Regions from separate parts of the Aphanizomenon sp. CS-733/32 genome, predicted to be linked through region 3. Evidence: predicted binding sites of a transcription regulator. Region 3 holds the regulator's gene; each other region holds the start of a gene.
The links. The regulator NtcA, encoded in region 3, controls nitrogen genes in cyanobacteria. The targets are predictions, from matches to a motif close to TNTGTANNNNNNNNTACANA.

Region 1 (2,209 bases), on a different contig from region 3:
GCACATTGGTATTGTTCAAATCAATTTTCTTACCAAATTCGGTTCCCAGCTTCTGATCTGCTCTATTTTGACTGGCGATCGCTAAAACTGGAACTTGATTTCCCACAAAGCTATTGAAACTAACAGCTTGGGCTGTTTGGGTAGTTCCCAGCATTCCCCAGCAACCTAGCAACAATGTAAATACAGTAAATAAACGCACCAATCCTTTCACGATTTTTACCTCTTTTTTTCCAGGAATAATAAAATTTTGCAGCCAAAAGCTATGAACTATAGGGCATAAGCCAGAAGTGTCAGGATGTGAGCGCAGTTTCTTTGCTAACTTGATCCCGGGTTCTTCATGGTTTAGCTTCATGGTTTAAGCTTGGGAGCTTGCACAACGGTCATCAAAAACTAATATACAGCGTATCAATATCCATAATATTTACGACTAGTTGGTTTGATTGGACTTTTTCCAGAAATTTGACCTCATAGCACCTCTGCGCCCATTTTTCGGTGTTTGCCTGAATTGATGGGAATTTCACGCCAGAACTGCTGCTAATAAGAAGAGACTATCTACTAAGATTGTACTCAAAACCGCCCCCCCAAAAGCATACCAATAGGATTGTTTATTCAGTAAAGAAGCTGTTCCTACTGTCATCAGCATTAGAGCCAAAATGACTGCCCAGCCTTCTCCCCAAGGTGTTTGGACTTGTGTTAGGGCATTCTGTAAGATTTGTGAAGCACCAGATGGATCTGTTCTCATAATTTGTCGCCAATAAGGCATCAAATCCACCAAATAAAAATAAATATCGGTTAAAACCGTTCCTAGTAAAGAACCCAGGTAAAACCAATTGCCGACTTTACCGCAATTTTTCGCTAAACACCACACAGCAAAGGGTAGTCCCAATGCTTCTATGGGTATATGCCAGATTGGTTCATATCTTAGCCAACCCCAATAAATCGCTCCTGTTAACCAAGTCCAGCTAAAGCCAAAAAGTAAATCTCCCCACAGGTAGGTTTGCGAACGTGACATTAATCTCATACTGAGCCAAACCCACAATCCTGTCATTAATACGCTAAGAATGGGAAATGTTCGCACTAACGGAGCTTCTACGAACACTGGTACTGATACTAAAAATACTGATGCTAAAAATATTAACCAACTTTGTCGGGAAGATAGGAAATTTGGTAAATGAGGATTGTTCAGGCTGTGATTGATATCTACAGTCGGGTTAGTAGCTGTATAGGCAGAAAATGTATGATTAATCAAAGTTTCTAATATTTGTTACTAAACTTTACTTATCTTCAGAATAACATAACTGAAAATCCCCCAGGGGGGCATCTTGATTATACATGAAATTTATTTATAGAGGTATGCACTCAAGTTGTAGGAATAGACCGAAAAATTTGAGATTTTGGATGGGGAATTTTCGGTACAGGTTCTCTGCTCCTTCAGGGCGGAATTGATTAAATAATTTGGGTATATGGTGATTGAATGATAAGTGATTTGTATGGGATTTTGATAAAAAAGAACTTTCTCAATAAACAGGGGTCTATTCTCATAATTATTGAGAATATTATCAATAGTCAAACGAGTTTTGGTGATTTCAGCTTGGGGGCTTGACAGTGTTCTGAGTTTTGGGTATGCTCATGGTATGAGTGGGAAAGTGTGCGCCCATATATATAGGGTTTTTATTTATCAAGATAATTAGGGTTTGCTGAAAAAGTTGTCTGTGAGGGCTAGGAGTCAGGAGTCAGGAGTCAGGAGGAAGAATTAGAAGAAGAGAAGAATAGTCTTGAATCTGGTCAACTGATAGGTTTTTGCTAATTTCCACCCTTATTCCTTGCACCTGATTCACCTTTTTCAACCCTCAACCTCTTGATATATCTAAGTTTTAGCTTTATTAAGCAAGCCCTAATTATTTCCCAAATCAACCCCAGAAGTAGGGGAAATAAGAAAATAATATTTGTCCTCATCACCAAAATGCCAAGACGTTATCTTGGATCTCAAAATGAAGATGCAATTGCAGTAGATGTAGAACTGGGAAACATGGTTAAAATCTGAAATAAGCAAGTAATTAAGAAATATCGAACTCAGAAATAATGCACACAGACACGATATTCTACCAAATCTTCCTAACTTTTCACACCCTCTTATTTGAAATCCTGGGTGAACCTACAGAAAATGCCAAAGATTATCAATTTACTTCTGTGGAAGTGAAAGAAAAAG
Region 2 (2,209 bases), on a different contig from region 3:
GATGTAAAAGATTATCTAATAAATCCCGTTGTCTTTCTTGGAGAATTTGTTCCTGCTGGAGTTGATGTTGTAACCATGACTGGCGCTGGTCTAAAATGCAAGCGATCGCTAAAGTCTTAGCAATCCGTTCAATTTCCCGTTCCTCTCGTTCACTCCATTCCCTATCTTCTCTGGCCGTCACCAATAACCCCATCATTACGCCTTCATGAATCAAAGGTAAAACAATTTGGTTATGACTCAGCCAGTATTCATCTTGTGCATCATGTAAATTTTGTTTTCCTGTTGCTGCCGATTCCCCTGATTCATGGGAGGATATTGGAGTCGGTTTTAACAATCTCATTTGCTGATTGGGTAATGCCAAAACATTAGCTAACTTTACAGGATAACCTTCCCCCACGTCACTATATTCATCACTAGGATTTAATGCTATAGTCTCTGGATACACCATTACTGGAATTAGTCGCGCCTCTGCTGTAGATTTTTCTACTAGTTCTTGCGTCAAATAAACAACGCTAAAGCTCGCTCCCATCCCTTGGGTTAGCAGAGCCATTTGCTCTCGACATAGAGCAAGAAAATCAGAACTGGCAGACATTAGCATGAGTTCAGGAATCTAGGAGGAAAAAGGAGTCACCGAGTCACCGAGTCACCGAGCAAGGAAGAACGAAATTACCCAGTCCCCAGTCCCCAGTCCCCAATCAAGGTTTATAGCTATCTAGTTTAGTCTTGTAATGGCTGAAAAGTCAGCAATTTTTTTAATTTTTAATTCTGCATTTTTCAGAGTTTTCCCCCAGTTGTATCAAAACATTAAAAACTATTGATCTTTTGAGATAGAACTTATATAATGACGACGGATTTTGTAGCGATAACTACAGTCTATAGCTTGAAACAGGAGGACAATAGGTTGGCAAGGAGACGCAAACGGAAGAGTCGTCGTAGGCAAGAAGGACGACGCATACTTGAGCATATCCCTCAGTACAGCATTGAAAGTGGCGAAGATAAACCTGTGACAGCAGCAAGAAAGTTTATTCAAGCTGAAGGTATCATGCCACCGGCGTTGCTACTAGTAAAACGCAACGAACATACAACAGACCGTTATTTCTGGGCGGAAAAAGGTCTGTTTGGCGCTCAATACGTAGAAGAGAATCATTTCTTGTTCCCTAGTCTTAGGATTTTAGAATCACCAACAGCACCAGTACCAGAACCTGCCGCTGTTGCTGTGGCTAGTAACTAAACAACAAATGACTATCATATCTTGCAAATGTGACTTCTGACTCCGTGAATAATTAACTGGCAATTGTGACCAGTTTGTTCAAAAATTCCATTTTTTTTAATTTTTTGGTTGGATTTGCCAGCAGGGTTTAAATACATTCTCTCAAGTTACGGCATAATTAATCCCTAATTAATCTATAAGAGATTAGATTAATCAGCTTTTTATCAGCTTATACAAAAGAGAATAGTGACAGGGCTAGGGTCATCCAAAAAATGAAGCAGGAATTATTTATGCTCTCACTAATTTGGACTACTATCAAGCTCTGTCCACCAATTTAAATTTTTCCTCATGACATCCCCAGCATCAGGAAGATTAACAGCACTAACAGAATTTTCTCTTCTTCCCTACTGCTGATTTCCTCAAAACTTGAGTCAGAAGCTTATATGAATCTAGATAATGCTAGTTTTCACCCCGAACAATCAGTCAAGCGTCTTTAGCTGTAATGCCCTTTGTAACTCAGCCAGTTCATCTCTATGGGCAGTTACAGTGATTGTACTTGAGAAGTTTTGTTCACTTGGGATATTTTCCATCTTGAGTGATACCTTCTCAAGTCTTCCAGATTTTTTCCAGTACAATAATCCACTTAAAGGCGAAAACAGGATTATGACTAGAAAAAATTGCCCAAAATCAGGAAACAGCATTGATAGAACCAACGCCAAACAACCCAAACCTACGGACGCTAATACAGTCAAAAATATAGCTAAAAACCAGCTAGGACTAACCAATCCTTCAAAAGTGACTTGATTTTTAGCAGCATCTACCGCTGCGACTCGATAAGCACGAGAGCGAAAATACTCTTTTAATGCAGCCATTAATGTATTCCCATCTTGTTCTGAAGCCAATCGCATCACTTCCGTCCGGTCTTTAGTTGAAGCCCGTATAAAGAAAAACAAGCCAACTGATAACAGAAAAGTTAACAGGAACGTAGATTGAGAAACA
Region 3 (2,209 bases):
GATAGAACGGTTATTGGCAATACCTGTAACTAGGGCATTTTTTCCAGATAGATTCAGCATAAACATTGCTAATGTAATTCATCATTAGGAGCATACTAGAATCTGAGCCTAGTTTGACTGCATTAGGCTAGGGATTTTTCAAAATGCTCCAGAAGTAGGCAGTAAGCCGCAAAAAATCATGGACATGTTTGCAAAAATTCTCAAGAAATTGACAATTTTTAGAGGCAAAACTTTTGGAGTATAATTGGTGAAACTACTTATCAATAATTACTAGCTAAACGGAACAACAATTATGTATCATTATAAACGAAAGGCTAGGAATTCCGCGTTTGAGTATAGGAAAAAACAGCAAGGTTAATGGTGATTTATTGATTTTTCGGGTGTATTCTTAGGTAATTAGTTTTTGTTTTTCTGGCATTGGGTAGGGGAAGGGAGAAATGATAGTGACACAAGATAAAGCCCTGGCAAATGTTTTCCGTCAAATGGCGACCGGGGCTTTTCCTCCGGTGGTGGAAACATTTGAACGGAACAAGACGATCTTTTTTCCGGGAGATCCTGCTGAACGAGTTTATTTTCTTCTCAAGGGTGCTGTGAAACTGTCGAGGGTGTATGAGGCAGGAGAAGAAATAACGGTGGCTCTGCTGCGAGAAAATAGCGTCTTTGGTGTGCTGTCGTTGCTGACAGGCAATAAGTCTGATCGATTTTATCATGCAGTGGCATTTACTACTGTAGAATTACTTTCAGCCCCAATTGAACAAGTTGAACAGGCACTGAAGGAAAACCCAGAGTTATCAATGTTGATGCTGCGAGGTCTGTCTTCGCGGATTCTACAGACGGAGATGATGATTGAAACTCTTGCTCACCGCGATATGGGTTCAAGGTTAATTAGTTTCTTGTTGATTCTTTGTCGAGATTTTGGCGTTCCTTGCGCTGATGGTATTACCATTGATCTGAAGTTATCCCATCAGGCGATCGCTGAGGCAATTGGCTCTACCCGCGTTACAGTCACTAGACTGCTGGGAGATTTACGCGAGAAGAAAATGATTTCCATTCATAAAAAGAAGATTACTGTGCATAAACCTGTTGCTTTAAGTAAGCAATTTACTTAAAAGTTATGGGTAAATGGAGTTAGCACGGCTTCTATTTTTGAGGTAATGCGGTTTTAGGGTCTCCCTAAGTAGCGTCACTACCATAGAGATTAAACCGTTAATTTGGAGGAAAGTCTCAAAATTGTCTAATTCCTACTTTAGCCTAACTCCATTTATTCACAGACAATGGTTGAACGTAGTAGGCTGTATCGGTCAGCATTGCGGTAGTTAAAAATGGCCACCGGGTACATCCTTATTGCAGCAATTCTTATTTTGGGAGGCGTAATTGCCACCGTGGGCGATCGCATCGGCACACGGGTTGGCAAAGCTCGTCTCTCACTCTTCAATTTACGTCCGAAAAAAACTGCTGTAATTGTGACTATTTTTACAGGCAGTCTAATTTCTGCATCAACTTTAGCAATTCTCTTTGCGGCTGATGGTGGATTGCGAAAGGGCGTATTTGAATTAGAGGATATTCAAAGAGATTTAGGGAACAAGCGGGAACAACTAAAAATCGCCGAAGCGCAAAAAAGCCAGGTAGAAGGTGAGTTAAACAGAGCCAGACAAGAAAAAACTCAAGCACAGGAAGAATTACAGAAAATTAATCAGTCATTACAGGCAGCAAATACTAAACAAAAGACTACACAAGCTCAACTCAATCGCACTCTTAACCAGCAAGCTAAGACCCAAGCCCGACTTAATGCAACTCAAAGCCGTCTGGGTGGAATTGTTGTTAGGTATCAACAGGCAAGAAGTGAATTACAAACTCTCTATAATCAGCGAAAAACATTACAAACGGCAGTAGAAGAGTTAAAGGCGGAACGAAAAAGATTATACGCTGAAGCAAAACAGGCTATTGATGAAGCGAAGACGGTAATTGAAAAACGCGATCGCAAAATTGCTAAATTAGATAAACTTATTCAAAATCGTAACCTCGAAATTAAACAGCGGGAAAAAGTTATTATAACTAGAGAATCTCGCTTGAAAGAATTAGAGAAACAACAACAATTTTTAGATCAGGAAGTAGCTAGACTAGAAAAATATTATCAGTCCTACCGTGACCTCCGCTTAGGTAAACTAGCCTTAGTCAAGGGTCAAGTAATAGCGGCAGGGCTAATTAC
Region 4 (2,209 bases), on a different contig from region 3:
TTACTGTATTTTCTTCCAAAATCCTGTTAGTTTTAACCCCATACCTTTTGCTTTGGGAATATCTAGCGCCGCCCAATGTATTAAAGTCCAAAAAAATCAACCTACAAAAATTATCATTATTCCTCGCCAAAACCCAACTGGAAAAATCAAAGTTTTAGAAACTCAGGCAGGTTTTATTTTCCATCATGTTAATGCTTTTGAAGTGGGTAATGAAATTATCATTGATTCTATTTGCTATGAATCGTTACCAGAAGTTGAACCCAATAGCGATTATCGAGAAACAGATTTTGATGCCAATTCTCCTGGGCAACTTTGGCGATTTAATCTGAATTTACCAACCAATACAGTTCAAAATTATTTAATAGATGATCGATCTTGTGAATTTCCCACAATTCACCCTCATCATGTCGGTAAATCTTATCGTTATCTATACACGGCTGCGGCACATAAATCAACGGGAAATGCACCCCTCCAAGCAATTTTCAAACTTGATTTAGAGTCACAACAAAGACAATTATGGAGTGCTGCACCAGCAGGTTTCATCGGTGAACCAATTTTTATTCCTCGTCCAAATTCCCAAACAGAAGATGATGGCTGGCTAATAGCTTTAGTTTATGATGCAGAACATCATCGTTCAGATGTCGTGATTTTAGATGCTGTAAATCTGGAAAAAGGTGAAATTGCAAAACTACATCTCAAACATCATATTCCCTATGGTTTACATGGGAGTTTTACACCTGAAACATTCATTTAAGTAGGCTGGCGTTAAAAATTATCGTTGTAGGAAGGCAAGAGGCAAAAGGCAAGAGTGAAGAGGTTTTGGAAGATTTTACTTTTCTTTACACAGTTTGGTTTTATTATGTTGACCTAGGCGTTGCTGAATTGAGGTATGAAATTAGAAAAAACAAAATCTAAAACTTTGCGCCTCTGCGCCTCTGCGTGAGACTAAAATTCATAATCCTTAATCAGCAACGCCAAAATTTAGATATTTTTACAGTTTATCTGTCCAGAGGTCTCACAGCACACAAATTACAATAAAATTGTAACAGAAACTACAAAATTGACATCTTTTCCAAAAAAGAGGGTAAGCTAACCATATCAATCCGGTTCAGAAACATACGATGATGAGGAGTAGGTATTATGGTGACAACGTCTCTCCCACTTATAGAAAATCATTCTCCAGCGCATATTTGCCCTTATGATCAAGCCTGTAGCTATTTAGAATGGGCTGCTAAAGAATTAAAATTAGATCAAGGTATCGTAGAAATACTCAGTCACCCTCGAAAAGTTGTCACAGTTTCCATTCCCATAAAAATGGATAATGGGGAAGTGCGGGTTTTTGCTGGACATCGGGTACAACATTCCGATATTTTAGGCCCCTATAAAGGTGGTATTCGCTACCATGAAGCAGTGACATTACGAGAAGTATCCGCCCTAGCCATGCTCATGACTTGGAAATGTGCATTGTTAGGCATTCCCTACGGTGGTGGCAAAGGCGGAATTCCCATAGACCCCAAAAAGTTCAGTATGGGGGAATTGGAACGGATTAGTCGCCGTTATATTAGCGAATTAATTAAAGACATTGGACCATCCGTAGATATACCCGCACCAGACATGGGAACATCGGCACGGGAAATGGCATGGATGATGGATACTTATTCTGTCAATGTTGGTCATTCTGTCCCCGGAGTAGTTACAGGTAAACCATTATCTATTGGTGGTTCCCTGGGACGAGAAATGGCGACTGGGCGCGGTGTGATGATTATTGTTCGTGAAGCGATCGCCGATCACGGTAAATCCCTCGTAGGAGTCCGGGTAGCAATTCAAGGCTTCGGTAATGTAGGTGGGGCAGCGGCCGAATTGCTACACCAACAAGGAGCAAAAATTATCGCTGTTTCCAGTGCTAGTGGGGGTATCTTTGCCGAAAATGGTCTTGATATTCCTGCTGTCAAAGCCTACGCTGCGGCCAACCATCGCAGCGTAGTGGGATTTCCCCAAGCAACACCCATTAGTAATGCAGACTTATTAACTTTACCTTGTGATGTCCTGATTCCTGCCGCTTTGGAAAACCAAATTACCGCAGAAAATGTCCATCAAATCAAAGCCCAATTTGTCGCAGAAGCGGCTAATGGTCCAGTGACTTTGGCAGCTAACCGCGTTCTAGAAGCCCAAGGTGTCACCGTGTTACCGGATATTTTAGCCAATGCCG

Region 1: PN471_RS09075 (DUF3120 domain-containing protein) is a predicted target of NtcA. The motif match lies at 1,252-1,271, and genes of this name have one in related genera.
Region 2: PN471_RS13115 (DUF3155 domain-containing protein) is a predicted target of NtcA. The motif match lies at 854-873, and genes of this name have one in related genera.
Region 4: PN471_RS07320 (Glu/Leu/Phe/Val family dehydrogenase) is a predicted target of NtcA. The motif match lies at 1,040-1,059, and genes of this name have one in related genera.

Annotation. Positions count from the first base shown of each region.
Region 1 covers NZ_JAQMSE010000119.1:50-2,258, reverse strand. The annotation lists gene psbU (photosystem II complex extrinsic protein PsbU) at 1-211, opposite strand, end outside; gene PN471_RS09075 (DUF3120 domain-containing protein) at 518-1,249, opposite strand; partial or broken gene PN471_RS09070 (DUF2887 domain-containing protein) at 2,083-2,209, shown strand, end outside.
Region 2 covers NZ_JAQMSE010000164.1:1,101-3,309, reverse strand. The annotation lists gene PN471_RS13120 (sensor histidine kinase) at 1-598, opposite strand, end outside; gene PN471_RS13115 (DUF3155 domain-containing protein) at 902-1,231, shown strand; gene PN471_RS13110 (cofactor assembly of complex C subunit B) at 1,690-2,209, opposite strand, start outside.
Region 3 covers NZ_JAQMSE010000245.1:27,998-30,206, forward strand. The annotation lists gene fabI (enoyl-ACP reductase FabI) at 1-60, opposite strand, end outside; gene ntcA (global nitrogen regulator NtcA) at 438-1,109, shown strand; gene PN471_RS21650 (DUF3084 domain-containing protein) at 1,323-2,209, shown strand, end outside.
Region 4 covers NZ_JAQMSE010000095.1:14,476-16,684, reverse strand. The annotation lists gene PN471_RS07325 (carotenoid oxygenase family protein) at 1-754, shown strand, start outside; gene PN471_RS07320 (Glu/Leu/Phe/Val family dehydrogenase) at 1,141-2,209, shown strand, end outside.